2 regions of the Methylobacterium sp. C1 genome follow, and region 2 is predicted to be linked to the other one. Evidence: riboswitches for the same ligand, from Rfam matches in the RefSeq annotation. Region 2 holds a riboswitch; the other holds the start of a gene.
What was found. Region 2 has a riboswitch for thiamine pyrophosphate ahead of thiO (glycine oxidase ThiO). Riboswitches for the same ligand answer to the same signal wherever they lie in the genome.

Region 1 (7,950 bases), 2.8 Mb from region 2:
CGCCGCGTGCTGGCGCCCCGGGCCCAATACGACGAACTCGACCGCGCCGAGCGGAGGCAGGCCGACCGCCTCGGGGATCGCCGCGAGACCTGGCGGCATGACCTTGGCCGAGTGCGGCGCGATGCCCAGGCCGGCCTCGACGGCGGCCCGCAAGCCCATCAGGCTGCCGCTCGTGCATACCACCCGCCAGGACCGGCCCACCGTCTCGAGGGCGTCGAGCGCCAGCGTGCGGGTCATCGAGGGCGGCGGGTAGAGCACAAGGGGCAAGGGCTTGGCCGGATCCGGGACGAAGCCGGGCCGGCCCGTCCAGATCAGGTCCTCGGTCCAGGCCAAGGTTCCGCGCGGATCGCCGCGCCGGCGCTTGCAGAAGATCACGTCGAGCTCGCCCGCGTCGTAGCCCTGGTAGAGGGTGCGGCTCAGCCCGACCGTGATCTGGAGATCGACCGCGTCGTGCCGACCGGCGAAGCGGGCCAGCACCTGCGCCAGGGTCGACAGGGTGTAGTCCTCGGAGACGCCGAGACGGATGCGGCCGCGCAGGCCGCCCGGCGAGAAGAAGGCGCGCAGCCGGTCCTGCGCGTCCACCACCTCGCGGGCGAAGCCGATCATGGCCTGGCCGTCCGGCGTCGGAGCGACCCGGTGCGTGTCCCGCGTCAGGAGCGGCCGACCGAGAGCCTGCTCCAGCCGCGTGATGTGCCCGCTCACGGTGGATTGCCGGAGGCCGAGCGCCTGGGCCGCGGCCGTGAAGCTGCTGCTCTCGACGACCGCCAGGAACGAGCGCAGCAGCTCGATGTTCAGGTTGCCTATCATGGTTCACGATAACCGATATCGGTAACGCCGCGGGCTCGCGCGGCGTTAGGGTTCGAGATGGACCCGTCCCCGGGCCGCGCCGCGGAGCCTCGTTCGATGTCCGCACCCGTGATCGTGACCACACTCTTCGTCGGCGGCCTCGTGGCGATTCCGACACTCGGACGGTGGGCCGTACAGGTCACGGAGGTGCTCGCCTCCCTGCTGGCGACCGCCACCGTGCTGGTCGTGATCCTGTACCTCTGCGACCGCTGGCCGGACTACTTCGCCAACCCGCGGATGCCGGTAGGCACGATGGCGGCACCCTTCGCCGACTGAGACGATGACCCGTCCCGCGCGGTCGCAGAATCCGGGGAGCGGACCCACGGCGGGCGCCGCCCTGGCGTTCGTCGCAGGCTTCGTCGACGCGGCCGCCTTCATCGCCCTGACCGGCCTGTTCACCGCCCACGTCACCGGTAACTTCGTCCTGATCGGCGCCGAGCTCGTCGCGAGCTCGAGCGGCGTGGTGGCCAAGCTCCTGGCGCTGCCCGTCTTCGTCGGGGCGGTGGCGGGAGCCCGGGTTCTGGCCCTGGTGCTGGAGCGGCGGGGAGTCGATCCCCTGCCCTGGCTCCTCGCCGTCGAGGTGGCCCTGCTCGCGGGGTTCGGCCTGTGCGGCACCGTTTGGTCACCCCTCGGCGCGGCGGACGGCGCCGCCTCCATCACCGTCGGCATGCTCGCGGTCGCGGCCATGGGCCTGCAGAACGCCGTCGGACGCCTGTCCCTCGGCCATCTCGCGCCCACGACGGTCATGACCGTCAGCGTCAGCCAGGCCGTCATCGACGCGACGGACCTCGCCCTGGGCAGCGGCGAACAGCGCGAGCAGACCCGGAAGCGGTTCCTGCGCGTGCTCCCGGCGATCGCGGCCTTCGCCGCGGGCGCGCTCTGCGGAGCCTACGGGATCGCGCATCTCGCCTTCGGCAGCATCGTCCTGCCACTCGGCGTTCTCGTAGTCCTGATCGTCGCGTCCGCGGCGCCCGCCGACGCGGGCGCCGTCCCGTGAGGAGCCGCCCCGCGCGGCGGTCAGGCGGCGACCGGCGTCACGGCTCGGCCGAGGGCTCGGCGGCCGGCTTGCCGAGCACCCGGCGGGCCTCGGCGAGCAACACGGGGTGGCGGGCAGCCTGCGGACCGGCATCCGGCGTCTCGCGGCCGAGCCGCGCGATGCGCGCCCGGAACAGGCGCCGGCGCAGGCCGAACCGTCGGACGCTCATCAGCAGCGCCTGAAGCACGAGGCGGACGGCCTCCGTCCGCTCGCGCTCCTCCACGATCGCCGCCGCGAGAGCGGCCTCGCGGCTGAGCGCGGCCTGGAGCTCGTCCCGGACGGCGGCGCGGGCCGCCTCGTCCCTGCGCGCCGCGTCGAGCTGGATCCGGCATTCCTGCAACGCGCTGAGCAGCAGAAGCTCCTGCGCGGACGCATCCCTCATCAAGGCCTCCCGGGGCGCCCTCTCCCGTCCGAGACGGGGCGTTCCGCCCGATCACCGACGCGCCGGCCGCGGACCGGCCCGCGCGCGTCCTCGTGCGACGCCATAGCGAGCGCGGCCGCTGGCCGGAAGCCGCCGACCGGATTATTCGGCACGCGGACCGCGAACCACGGGGGGAATCGGGGACGTGCAGATTCGGATCGCTCTGGCCTTCGGGGCCATCACCCTGGGAGGCGGCGCGCTCGCGCCCGCCCCGGCCCAGGCCTATCAGCTCGACACGGTGAACCTGGTCGGTTGTGCGCAGGAGGGCGGCGTCTGCCGGATGCCCTACCCCACCAATGTCTATTACGGCGTGCCCGGCCGGACGAACGGCCGGCCCTTCCCGCAGGGCGGCGTCGTGCCTTGCAACACCCAGACCTTCGGCGATCCGGCACCGGGCCAGGCGAAGAGCTGCTGGTACGCCCCGCGCATCAACGCGGGCGGCGGTGGCGGCTACGGCGGCGGCGGAGGCTACGGCGGCGGGGGCTACGGCGGCGGGGGCTACGGCGGCGGGGGCTACGGCGGCGGGGGCTACGGCGGCGGGGGCTACGGCGGCGGCTACCGCAACGACGGGTACGATGACCGACGCGACGCCTACCGCGACCGCCGCGACTACGACCGCCCGCCGGTGCGCCGCCCCTACGACGACGATTACGGTCCGGGCCCGCGCCGCTACCGCGGCGATCCGGACGAGTATTGATCTCGGTCGAGCAGGGCAGACGCGGGAACGTATTTGCCCTGTTAACCGCCATCCGGCATCGTCCGACTCCGCGGAGCCCTATCCGCGGAGCCGCGGGACCGGACGGAGGAGCTGATGACGGAGAATCGCCGCGGCGCTTTCCGGAAGAACGCTTTCACCTTCGGCGCGGTGCTGCTCGACGGCGGCGAGGTGAGCTGCCTGGTCTGGGACGCCACGAACGTGGGTGCGCAGATCGAGGTCGAGGACGATCAGGCCGTGCCGGACCGCTTCCCACTGCGGGTCAGCGCCGGCGCCGAACCGCGCCCGGCCACCGTGGCGTGGCGACGCAGCCGGCGGATCGGCATCGCCTTCGACGGCTGAGCCCCTCTCAGGTCGCCTGCAGGGCCGGGCGCGGGCGGGGTCCGGACGCCACCAGCCGGAACCGGCGCGGCCGCACGAACAGCAGGTCGAGCGCCGTCCCGCGGACCAGCCGCTCCAGTGCCAAGGGCAGAACGACCGCCATCGTCATGACCGCGAGGCTCGCGAGGCCGATATCGCCGATCGCGCCGGTGCGCACGAGGACCTCCCGGGTCGCGGCCATGGGCAGCGAGAAGGCGAGGTAGATCACGATCGAGCGCTGGCCGCAGGTCCGGACAGCCTCCGCGACCGGGCCGCCGGCGCGGCCGATCAGGGAGGCCGCCACCACGATCGCGAGGGCACCGGCGGCGCCGAGGGCGAGGCTCACCAGCGGCAGGCTGGCGAGGGTCGGATGGTCCGGCAGGCCCGACGGGGTCAGCGCGAGCCAGCCCTCGAGGAATGCCCAGGCGGCGAGTCCGCACAGGGCGAGCGGGACGCGGCGGCGCGCCGCGTCGGCGAGCGCGAAGATCCGGCCGGCGAACAGGTAACCCGCGACGAAGAAGACGTAACGGGCGCAGAATTCCTCGATCAGGGTCGACTCGCTGCGGATGTCGGCGATCTGCAGCAGGGCGGCGCCGGCGAGGAGCACGCCGCCGGGCACGCGACGCAGGGCCTTGGTGACCACCGAGAACACCGCCAGCAGGTAGATGAACCAGAGGCTGGAATAGGGCTCGATCAGCGCGTGGGCGAGGTGCGCCGCGAAGGCCGCGGGCCCGGCATCCCCGACGATCTTGCCGCATCTGGCAACCGACTGGATCACCAGCCAGAGCAGGTAGAAATAGGCGAAGTGGACGACCCGGCGGTCGGAGAACAGCCGCCAGTCGCGGTCGATCACCCGTCCGACGAACAGGCCGGAGAGCAGGAAGAAGTCCGGGATCCGGAACGGCTTCGCGAAGGCGACGACCGGGTGGAGGAAGCCCTCGCCGCCCATGGCCTCGCCGGTGCCGACGACCGAATGCATCATGACGACCAGGAGGATGCAGATCCCCTTGGCGATATCGACCCAGGCGAGCCGATCTCCCGTATCACCGACCCCGGCCATCGACCCACCCCTCGCGATCGGGGTGATCCTGGACCGGTTCGGGTTGACGGCAAGGAACGGGGCGGCGGCCACCTGCGGATAGGACGAACGCGCGGTAAACGCCGGCCGGTCAGTTGCTGCGCCGCGCCGACCGCCGCGCGCGGGTCATGCGCGTCGCCGCGTGGAAATCGTCGGGCTTGCCGCGGACCCAGACGAGGAAGCGCGCGATCTCCGGATCGGCGCGCAGCGCCTCGACGTCCGCGAGGCGCTTGGCGATCTCCGCCTCGCTGTAGCGGGCGTGGATCGCCGAGTGGCAGATCTGGTGCAGCCGGACCGTTCCGCGATGGGTCCCGCCCTTGAGCTTCGGCGTGAGGTGATGGAGGCTGGAGCGGGCGCGGCGCGGGATCGGGCGCTCGCAGAGGGGACAGACCGGGTCCGGCGGGCCCGGAACGCCCGGCGCGTCCGGATCCTCGGCGCTCCAGCGCTGCGAGCGCCGTCCGACCACGCGAGCCTCCCTCTCCTACCCCTGCTGGTCCGCCGGCTGCGGGCAGGCCGGACCGACGCGCGACCCGAACAGCGCCTCGGCCTCGCGATCCCGGATCCCGAGGATGGAGACGTGGTCCCCCGGGACCACGTCGATTTGGGCCCGGGGGCCGGCCGCCTCGGCGAGGTTCCGCGCCAGCTTGGCCGGCACGACCGTGTCGTCGCGGCCCTGCACGATCAACACGGGCGCCGTCCCACCGCGGATGCGCAGGTCCGAGCGGTACGTGTCGCGCAGGAGCCAGATCGGGGCTAGCGGGACATGCAGCCGCACGGTGTGGGTCATCGAGTCGAAGGGCGCCTCCAGGTACAGCCCGATCGCCGGCACCCGCTCGGCGACGGCCACGGCCACGGCGGCCCCGAGGGAATGGCCGTGGAGCAGGATCGGCGCGCCGGGCGCCCGCGCCCGCGCGGCCTCGACGGCCGCCAGCCCGTCGCGGATCAGCCCGTCCTCGCTCGGACTCCCGGTCGAGCCGGGATAGCCGCGATAGGCCACGGAGAGCACACCCCAGCCGCCCGCCCGCCAGGGCCCCGCGGCGAATCGCGCCGCGTGCGGCTCGGGGCGCGACCCGTTGCCGTGGAAGCTGACGACGACGCCGCAGCCCGGCCGCGGCGGCCGCCACAGACCGTGCAGGCTCTCGCCGTCGGGGGTCGCGACCGTGATCGTCGCGAGGCCGGGCGGGATCGTCCACGGGTTCTGCGGACCGAAGGCGCCCGGGTAGAGGAACCGCCGCTGCCCGAGCGCGAGCGCGGCGCAGGCCAGGCCGCAGAGCAGGAGCGCGGCGAGCAGGAGGCCGGCGAGGAGGCGCATGCGGTCTGGGAGAGCGAGGGCGTTCGGACGAACGGTTTCCGGGATGTGTTTTCTAGGGCGACGGGTCAGCATTGACAAAGCCGTCCGCGAGCCCGAGTCTGGAACCGTTCCGAGGGGGGCCCTGCAGAGGGCTGAGATTGGGCACGCTGCCCTGACCCTTGAACCTGATCCGGCTCATACCGGCGGAGGGACGGGAACCTGCGGTCGCCTCTCGCGCGACCTCATCTCATCTCGGCCATCGCGTGGACCGGACCGCTCCAGCACGAGGAGAGGCCCACGATGAACGCACCCGTTCTCCCGAAGGACGTGAAAGGCAGCCCCGAGACCGTGACCACGGGTCCGGTGACCGGATCGCGCAAGGCCTACGCGAGCCCGGCCGGGCGGCCGGACATCCGCGTACCCTACCGCGAGATCGTCCTCTCCGATCCGAAGGAGGAACCGGTGCGGGTCTACGACCCGTCGGGCCCCTACACGGAGACCGATGCCCGCATCGACCTCAATGCCGGCCTCCCCGGCGTGCGCGAGCCCTGGATCGCGGCGCGCGGCTACGCGTCCGTCGCCCCGCGCGCGGTGAAGCCCGAGGATAACGGTTTCGCGGGCGACAAGCTCGTGGCCCCCTGCCCGGCCGAGCGGACCGTCCGCAAGGCGGCCCCGGGCCAGATGGTGACCCAGTACGAGTTCGCCCGCGCGGGGATCATCACCGAGGAGATGATCTACGTCGCCCATCGCGAGAACGTCTGCCGCGAGGCGATGCTCGCGGGCGCCGAGGCCGCGCTCGCCGACGGCCAGAGCTTCGGGGCCTCGGTCCCGCCCTTCATCACCCCGGAATTCGTGCGCGACGAGATCGCCCGCGGCCGGGCGATCATCCCGGCCAACATCAACCACACCGAGCTGGAGCCGATGGCGATCGGCCGGAACTTCCTGGTCAAGATCAACGCCAATATCGGCAACTCGGCCGTGACCTCCTCGGCGGCCGACGAGGTCGAGAAGCTCGTCTGGTCGATCCGCTGGGGCGCCGACACGGTCATGGACCTGTCCACCGGCCGCAACATCCACAATATCCGCTCGTGGATCATCCGCAACAGCCCGGTTCCGATCGGCACGGTGCCGATCTACCAGGCGCTGGAGAAGGTCGGCGGCGACCCGCTGAAGCTCGACTGGGAGGTCTTCAAGGACACGCTGATCGAGCAGGCCGAGCAGGGCATCGACTACTTCACCATCCATGCCGGCGTGCGGCTCGCCCACGTGCCGCTGACCGCCCGGCGCGTCACCGGCATCGTCTCGCGCGGCGGCTCGATCATGGCCCGCTGGTGCCTCGCCGGGCACCGGGAATCGTTCCTCTACGAGCGGTTCGACGAGATCTGCGACATCATGCGGGCCTACGACGTCTCGTTCTCGCTGGGCGACGGCCTGCGCCCGGGCTCGATCGCCGACGCCAACGACGCCGCCCAGTTCGGCGAGCTGGAGACGCTGGGCGAGCTGACCAAAGTCGCCTGGGACAAGGGCTGCCAGGTGATGATCGAGGGCCCCGGCCACGTGCCGATGCACAAGATCAAGGTCAACATGGAGAAGCAGCTGAAGGAGTGCGGCGAGGCGCCGTTCTACACCCTCGGCCCGCTGACCACCGACATCGCGCCCGGCTACGACCACATCACCTCGGGCATCGGCGCCGCGATGATCGGCTGGTTCGGCACCGCGATGCTCTGCTACGTCACGCCGAAGGAGCATCTCGGCCTGCCCGACCGGGACGACGTGAAGACCGGCGTCATCACCTACAAGATCGCCGCCCACGCCGCCGACCTCGCCAAGGGGCATCCCGCCGCGCAGCTCCGGGACGACGCGCTCAGCCGCGCCCGGTTCGACTTCCGCTGGGAGGACCAGTTCAACCTGGGCCTCGACCCGGATACGGCGCGGCGCTTCCACGACGAGACCCTGCCGAAGGATGCCCACAAGGTCGCGCATTTCTGCTCGATGTGCGGGCCGAAATTCTGCTCGATGAAGATCACGCAGGACCTGCGCGCCGAGGTGCTGGCGATGGAGGAGGCCGGCGAGGTCGTGGGCGCGGCGCCCGCGATGTCGAAGGCCGAGGCCGAAGCCGGCATGCGGGCGAAGTCGCAGGAGTTCCTGGCCGAGGGCGGCAAGCTCTACGTCGACGCCGCCGAGTGAGGTGACGGCACGCCCG
Region 2 (7,950 bases):
CGACGTCTCCGCGGCGCCCCAGACCTTCAGGAGCGCCCGTGTCGCTTCGATGGGATCCGCGGCTCGCATCAGGCCGCCCATGATAGCGAAACCCGCCGCCCCTGCCGCGCGACAGGGCCCGACCGCCCCGGGACCGAGACCGCCGAGCGCCACCACGGGCAGGCCGGCGCCGACGCTATCCGTGAGTCCCTCGAGACCCAGCGCCGGCCCGTAGCCGGGTTTGCTCGCGGTCGCGTAGATCGGGCTGAGGGTGACGTAATCGGCGCCGGCCTGCGCGGCGGCCGCGGCCTCGCGCGGCGCGTGGACCGAGACGCCGATCAGCGCGCTCGGACCGAGCGCCGACCGCGCCGCGGCGATCGCCTCCGGCCCCGCGCCGCCGCCGAGATGCGCGCCGTCGGCCCTCAGCGCCCGCGCCAGCGCGACGTCGCCGCCGACCGTCAGGAAGCCCCCCAGGGCCCGCACGCGCGCGGCGACGCCCGCGCCGAGGCGCCGACGCGCCTCCGGCTCCATGTCCTTGTCGCGGAACCAGATCCAGCGCCCGCCGCCGTCGAGGACCGCCTGCACGGTCTCGGCGAGGGGCCGCGGATGCCCGTGCCGATCCGTCACCGTGAGCAGCGGCGACGGCAGCCCCCTCACGAGCCGACGAGGCCGAGCTGCGGGCTCGACGGCTCCGCCCGGCCGCGGCGGGGGATCCGCCCGGCGCGGTGCGCGTCGCGCCCGGCCTCCACGGCCCGGCCCATGGCGCGGGCCATCCGCACCGGATCGTCGGCTTTGGCGACGGCGGTGTTGATCAGGCAGGCGGAGGCGCCGAGCTCCATGGCGATCACCGCGTCCGAGGCGGTGCCGATGCCGGCATCGACCACCACCGGCACCGTCGCCCGGCGGCAGATCAGCTCGAGGTTGGCCGGGTTGGCGACACCCATCCCGGAGCCGATCAGCGAGCCCATGGGCATCACGGCGGCGCAGCCGAGATCCTCCAGGCGCTGGCACACGATCGGGTCGTCGTTGCAGTAGGGCAGCACCACGAAGCCGTCGTCCACGAGATGGCGGCAGGCCTCGATCAGCTCCATCACGTCCGGGTAGAGCGTCTCGCGGTCGCCGATCACCTCGACCTTGATCCAGTTGGTGTCGAGCGCCTCGCGGGCGAGTTCGGCGGTCATGATCGCGTCCCGGGCGGTCTCGCAGCCGGCCGTGTTCGGCAGGAAGCGCTTGCCCTTCAGGATCTTGACCGTGTCCGAGCCGTGGCCCTGGAGCGAGACCCGTCGGATCGAGGCCGTGACCACGTCGGCGCCGCTCGCCGCGACGGCGTCGCGCATGATCGCCTGCGTCGGGTAGCCGGCGGTGCCGATGAACAGCCGGGACGACAGCGTCACCCCGGCGATGGTCAGGCTGTCGTCCCCGCCCTCGGGGCGCGGTGGCGTGTGACTCTGGTCCATGCTCAACCTCCCTGCATGGCGCGGACGATCTCGACGCGGTCACCCTCCGAGACCGGGGTCTCGACCCAGTCCCGGCGGCGCAGAACCCGGCCGTTCAGCGCGATGGCGACGCCCTGCGGGCTCTCGATGCCGCTCTCCTCCGCCTCGAGGCGGAACAGGGCGTCCACCGTCTCGACCGCGCACTCGCGCGGCTCGCCGTTGACGAGGAGTTTCATGCCGAGGCCCTCAGCGCTTCCGGCTGGCCGAAGCGCGCGCGGGTGAAGGGACGCGCCACCGCCGGCAGCGCGCCGCGCAGCACCAGCGCGGCGACCGCGTCGGCGGTGACCGGGGCGAGCAGGTAGCCGTTGCGGTGATGCCCGGTGGCGGCGACGAGGCCCGGGGCGATCGCGTCCAGGATCGGCGCGTCGTCGTCGGAGGTCGGACGGTAGCCGCTCCACACCGCCTCCACCTCCATCTCCTCGATGCCGGGCAGCACCCGGCGGGCACCCTCGAGCAGGGCGTAGAGGCCGCCCGCGGTGACGCCGGGCCGGAAGCCGCAATCCTCGACCGTCGCGCCCACGATGAGTTGGCCGTCGCTCTTCGGCGCCATGTGGACCTGCTCGGTCCAGACCATCCGCGCCAGGGTACCGGTGCGGGCGGTCGTGCGCAGGGCCAGGGACTGGCCCTTCAGCGGGCGGACCGGCAGGGCGAGCGCGTCGGGCAGCAGGCCGCCCTCCCCGCTCCAGGCGCCGGAGGCGAGGATGACGGTCTCCGCCGCGACGACGCGGTCGCCGGCGCGGATCCCGGTCACGCGGCCGCCCGACCAGTCCAGGGCGGTGACGGGGGTCCGCTCCACCAGGATCACGCCGGCCCGGCGGCAGGCTTCGGTGAGGGCGTCCATCACCAGACGGGGGTCGACCTGATGGTCGAGCGGGCAGTGGATGCCGGCAGTGACGGAGGGGCGCAGGCCCGGCTCGAGGCGCCGCACCTCGCTGCCCGGCATCCAGGTCGCCTCGAGCCCCGAGCGGCGCTGCAGGTCGTAGCGGAAGCGCAGCCGTTCGACCTCGTCGCGGCCGACCGCCAGCACCAGGGTGCCGTCGGCCCGGTAGTCGATCGCGCGGCCGGACTCCGCCTCCAGGGCGTCGCGGAACTCGGGCCAGAGCCGGAGCGAGTCCAGGGCGAGCGGGAGCAGCGGGTCGGAGCCCGGCTCGTGCTCGGCCGCCGGGGCCAGCATGCCGGTGGCCGCGAGGCTCGCGCCCGCCCCGATCGTGTCCCGCTCCAGCACTGTCACGGCGCTGCCGGCCTGGGCGAGGCGCCACGCGATCGACAGCCCGATCAGCCCGGCGCCGACCACGGCGACGTCGGTCCGCGCCGGAAGGGTTTCGGGCGCGACACAGCCGTCGGGGCTGCGGCGGCGGCCGATCGGTGAGGCGGGGCGGTCGAGGGGCACGGGCATCTCCGCGAATTGCCGTCGCGGGGACCGGGCCGTCTGCTTCTGTGAGAAGCTGTGGCCTGCCTTTCGGGCGGCCGCGGTCCAATCCCTACGCCGGTATGAGCCGGATCAGGTTCGAAGGATTTCCGCGCCGCAGGTCCTGACGGACGTGCCAGCGGTTTCTCAGCCCCTTGCCGGGGATCTCCCTGGAACAGATGCAGATGTGGCCTCCCGGCCGGTGCCGGTCAACCCCGCGCCGCGTCCAGGACGGCTCTCCCGCGACAATCGGCCGATCGCGGTGACGGACTGGACACCAAGCGGAGCGGAATCCGTCCGCCGGTCGCGGCCGCGCTCGCGATCGCGCACCATCCCTTCACGGGTCTGGCATCTCATCGCCGGGATCCGGGAACTCCGCGGATCGCCGCCACTCCACGTCACGGGCGAATTCGCGTGCGTACAATCCTCTTGATCTGCATGCTCGGCTTCCTCGGTGTCACGGCACTTCTGAAGCTGCGTGACGGCGCGCGGTCGGTGCCGGTAGCACTCGCCATCGCGCCGGCGCCGGCGCCGGAACCGGATCTCGCGGGCGCTGCCGTCGCCGGCGTAGCCCTCCAGGCCGGCCGCAACGGCCACTTCTTCGTCAACGCCCTCGTGGACGGCCGTTCGCTACCGATGATGGTGGATACGGGGGCGAGCGCCTGCGCGTTCTCGGAGGAGGACGCCGCGCGGATCGGGATCCAGGTCGGACCGTCCGATTTCACGCGCGTCTGGAATACCGCCAACGGGACGGTCCGCGTCGCGCCGATCCGGATCGCGATCGTGCAGATCGGATCGATAACGGTGCGGGACGTCGACGCGGTCGTGATCCCGCGCGGGCTCCTGTCGACCAGCCTGTTGGGCATGTCGTTCCTGAGGCGCCTGCGCGATTTCGGCGTCTCCGGCAGCACGATGACGCTCAGGGGCTGAAACGCGCGCGATGCGTGCAGATCTCCGGGCCGCGGCAGGACGGCTGGAAGGCCGCCCGGCTTGCCTTCCGAGATCGATCAGGGGAGCCGGTCGACCGCGCACTCCGTCCTGAGCCGTTGGAGTTTCCGGCACCGGTCTCACGCTTCCACCAAATCGAGTCATCTCGAATCATGTATATATGAGCCGTAGTTCGCTATAATTCCGTATCCGGCACGCACTTATTTCGAAGATTGACCCGTTTAATCGAAGCTTTACCTACAATCTCGATCGATTTGTCAATGCATGTCGGCGGTGCTAGATGCATCGACGGCCGCGGATGCGAGTTCTGAGCGCGCGGTGGGGCAGATTCAGGATGAAAAATCGCGGATCGACGATCTGTTTGTCCATGATCGTGAAGGACGAGGCCCACGTTATCCGTCGGTGCCTCGATTCTGTTCGACCGCTCATCGATCACTGGGTCATCGTCGATACCGGGTCGACGGACGGAACCCAGGATATCGTCCGCGCGGCGCTCGCGGACATTCCGGGGGCGCTGGTCGAGCGACCGTGGGTCGATTTCGCCTACAATCGAAACGAGGCCCTGAAACTCGCGCGGCGTCATGCGCAGTACACCCTGATCATCGACGCTGACGATGAGCTGATCATCCCCGCGGACTTCACGATGCCGAAGCTGCGCGCGCCCGGCTATCGGTTCGAGATCATCGACGAGCACACGCGATACTGGCGCAACCAGCTCGTCAGCAACCGGGAGAACTGGCGCTACCGGGGCGTCCTGCACGAATTCCTCAGCTGCCCCGGCGTGTCGGAGACTCCGATCCTCCCCCTCGCGATGCGCCGGGGCGACGACGGCGCCCGGCACCGCGACACGACTGCGGACGCGCGGGATATCGCCGTCCTCGAGAAGGCGCTGGCGGTCGAGACAGACCCCTTCATGATCGCCCGCTACACGATGTACCTCGGGACCACCTACGATGCCGCCGGCGAGTACCGGAAGGCCCTCGCATGCTTCCTGAAGCGCGCCGATCTCGGCGGATGGGACGAGGAGATCTATTTCAACCTGCTGATGGCCGCGGTGAACGCGGAGCGCCTCGATGAGCCGGAGGACAGGGTGCTGCAGCTCTACGAGCGCGCGACCTCCGTCCGTCCGGCGCGGGCGGAAGCGCGCCACGGGGCTAGTCGGTTCTGCAGGCTCAGGAAGCGGTTCGCGGACGGGTATCGATACGCGGAGGCGGGCCTTGCGCTCGCGCTTCCGAGCGAGGGGATCTCCCTGAATCCGTGGGTCTACGAGTACGGCTTGCTCGATGAATTCGCCCTCAACGCGTACCATCTCGGCCAGTACAGCGCCTGCGGACACGCCTGCCTGAAGATCCTCGAACGGACCCACGTCCCGAGGGAGGTCGCCATACGCGCCGGCGCCCTGGCACGGGACGTGATGGCGAAGATGATCGACCCGGTCTGGGGATGCCGGCACACCCCCTACGCGATGCCGTTCGTGCCGACGTGGTGAGGCGGCCGGCGCACAGGCACGCTGCGGGCTCGCGAGCGGATGTTGGCGGCCGCCGCGCGACGTCGGGACCGGGCCGGACCGCGATCGGAGACCTGGTCAGCTGGATCTGCGCGGGCGCAGGAACTTCGGCCGGAACACCGCCATCGGCTCGTCGAAGCCGTTGAGCCGGTGCTCGCCCAGCGGGATCGGGTCGCCCCAGAGGAAGTCCACGAACGGCTTCGACATCAGCAGCGGCTCGCCGAGGGCGCGGTTCAGCTGCGCGATGCGGCTCGCGAGATTCACGTCGCGCCCGATCACCGTGAAGTCGAGGCGGGAGCCGGACCCGACATTGCCGTAGGCGGCCTCGCCGTGGTGGAGCGCGATGCCCGCGGCCACCGGCACCGGGAACTGGTGCAGGGCGTTCGCCTCGTCGAGGGCCGCCAGGGCGTGCTGCGCCGCGGTGAGCGCGCCCTTGGCCGCGCCGCCGAGGTCGTCGCCGGACTCCCGGAAGATCGCCAGCAGGCCGTCGCCGAGATACTTCAGGACCTCGCCGCCCTCCCGCTCGATCGGCGGCACGAGGCAGTCGAAGAACACGTTGAGCAGGCCCACGGCCTCCTCGGGCGTCATGTCGGCGGTGGTGCGGGTGTAGTCGCGCATGTCTGCGAACAGGATCGCCGAGCGGATCCGGGTCACCTGCCCGCGGCGGATGTCCCCGGCCAGGATCGCCCGGTGCGGCTCGTCGCCGACGTAGAGCCGGAGCACGTGGTCGAGCTGCTTGTTGAGGACGCGCATCTCCATCACGGCCGCCAGCGCCGGCATGACGAAGCGCAGGATCGCGATGTCGTCGTCCCGGAACCCTTCGGGTGCGCGGGTGGCGAAGGTGATTCCGTTCTGCGTGCCGTTCGTGAAGAACAGGGGCGCCACCACGTAGTGGGTGTAGCCGCCGGCTTTCAGGTCCGGAACGATCGCGTAGGCGTCGTCCGGGGTCTTCGGCAGGTCGAGGATCAGCCACTCGCCGGTCTCGTGGACCGTGTGGAACGGGCTGTTGAGATAGGCGTCCGTCGAGCGGGCGCCGTGCGGGAACAGCCGCACGGTGGTGCCGCCGTCCCGGGTCCAGATGCGGCCGACGCCGGCATATTCCGAGTGCAGGGTGTCGATGGCCGTGGAGGCCCGGTCCACCGGCACGCCGATCGCGATCAGGCGCTCGGCGAGCCCGGCCAGCATCTCCTCGGCGTTGGGCATCCGCGCGCCCTCGCCGAGCAGCCAGTCGCGGATGCCCACGGAGGGCTGGAGCGCGCCGAAGGGCACGTCGTCAGCCTCCGAGCCGTCCGCGAAGGCCGTCGGGGATCCGGGCGTTGGCGGGCGGCGTTCGAGCATGGCGCCAGACTGGATGCCGCGCGGCACCGGGGCAACGCGGGCGACGGGGAAGCGCCGCGCGATCCGCGGCGCAGGCTCAGTTGTCCAGGAAGCTCCTCAGCTTCCGGCTGCGCGACGGGTGCTTCAGCTTCCGCAGCGCCTTCGCCTCGATCTGGCGGATGCGCTCGCGGGTCACCGAGAACTGCTGGCCGACCTCCTCGAGGGTGTGGTCGGTGTTCATGCCGATGCCGAAGCGCATGCGCAGCACGCGCTCCTCGCGGGGCGTGAGCGAGGCCAGCACGCGCGTCGTGGTCTCGCGCAGGTTCGACTGGATCGCCGCGTCGATCGGCAGGACGACGTTCTTGTCCTCGATGAAGTCGCCGAGATGGCTGTCCTCCTCGTCGCCGATCGGCGTCTCGAGGGAGATCGGCTCCTTGGCGATCTTCAGGACCTTGCGGACCTTCTCCAGCGGCATGGCCAGCTTCTCGGCCAGCTCCTCCGGGGTCGGCTCGCGGCCGATCTCGTGCAGCATCTGGCGCGAAGTGCGGACGATCTTGTTGATCGTCTCGATCATGTGCACCGGGATGCGGATCGTGCGCGCTTGGTCGGCGATCGAGCGGGTGATCGCCTGCCGGATCCACCACGTGGCGTAGGTCGAGAACTTGTAGCCGCGCCGGTACTCGAACTTGTCGACCGCCTTCATCAGGCCGATGTTGCCCTCCTGGATCAGGTCGAGGAACTGCAGGCCGCGGTTCGTGTACTTCTTGGCGATCGAGATCACGAGGCGCAGGTTCGCCTCGATCATCTCCTTCTTCGCCTGCCGGGCCTCGCGCTCGCCCTTCTGAACCATGTTGACGATGCGGCGGTACTCGCCGATCTCCAGGCCCGTCTCGGAGGCGAGGTCGAGGATCTGCGCGCGCAGCTCCGCGACCTGCTTCGAGCCGCGCTCGACCAGGTTCTTCCAACCCTTGCCGCCCAGCGTCCCGACGCGCTCCATCCAGTTCGGGTCGAGCTCGTAGCCCTGGTAGTGGCGCAGGAACTCGTCGCGGGCCACGCCGTGGCTCTCGGCGAAGCGCATCAGCCGGCCTTCGTGGCCGATCAGCTGCTTGTTGATCGAGTAGAGCTGGCCGACCAGCGCCTCGATGCGGTTGTTGTTCAGCGAGAGGGACTTCACGTCGGCGACGACGATGTCCTTCAGCTCGGCCTGCTTCTGGTCCTGAGCGGGCGTGTTCTGCTCGCCGGCGGCCTTGCGCTCGGTGCCCTCGATCTGGAACTTGCGCAGCTTGCGGTAGTTC

Region 1: linked by a shared signal. The riboswitch ahead of thiC (phosphomethylpyrimidine synthase ThiC) and the one ahead of thiO (glycine oxidase ThiO) in region 2 are both predicted to bind thiamine pyrophosphate.

Annotation. Positions count from the first base shown of each region.
Region 1 is NZ_CP017640.1:3,618,256-3,626,205, forward strand. It holds gene BKE41_RS16820 (LysR substrate-binding domain-containing protein) at 1-807, opposite strand, end outside; gene BKE41_RS16825 (hypothetical protein) at 904-1,122, shown strand; gene BKE41_RS16830 (DUF1275 family protein) at 1,127-1,843, shown strand; gene BKE41_RS16835 (hypothetical protein) at 1,881-2,264, opposite strand; gene BKE41_RS16840 (hypothetical protein) at 2,449-3,000, shown strand; gene BKE41_RS16845 (pilus assembly protein PilZ) at 3,115-3,360, shown strand; gene BKE41_RS16850 (acyltransferase family protein) at 3,368-4,438, opposite strand; gene BKE41_RS16855 (restriction endonuclease) at 4,548-4,922, opposite strand; gene BKE41_RS16860 (alpha/beta hydrolase) at 4,938-5,768, opposite strand; TPP riboswitch at 5,871-5,976, shown strand; gene thiC (phosphomethylpyrimidine synthase ThiC) at 6,048-7,934, shown strand.
Region 2 is NZ_CP017640.1:823,228-831,177, reverse strand. It holds gene BKE41_RS03820 (thiamine phosphate synthase) at 1-636, opposite strand, end outside; gene BKE41_RS03815 (thiazole synthase) at 633-1,436, opposite strand; gene thiS (sulfur carrier protein ThiS) at 1,439-1,651, opposite strand; gene thiO (glycine oxidase ThiO) at 1,648-2,871, opposite strand; TPP riboswitch at 2,936-3,064, opposite strand; gene BKE41_RS03800 (TIGR02281 family clan AA aspartic protease) at 3,298-3,813, shown strand; gene BKE41_RS03795 (glycosyltransferase) at 4,199-5,320, shown strand; gene BKE41_RS03790 (adenylate/guanylate cyclase domain-containing protein) at 5,417-6,676, opposite strand; gene rpoD (RNA polymerase sigma factor RpoD) at 6,753-7,950, opposite strand, start outside.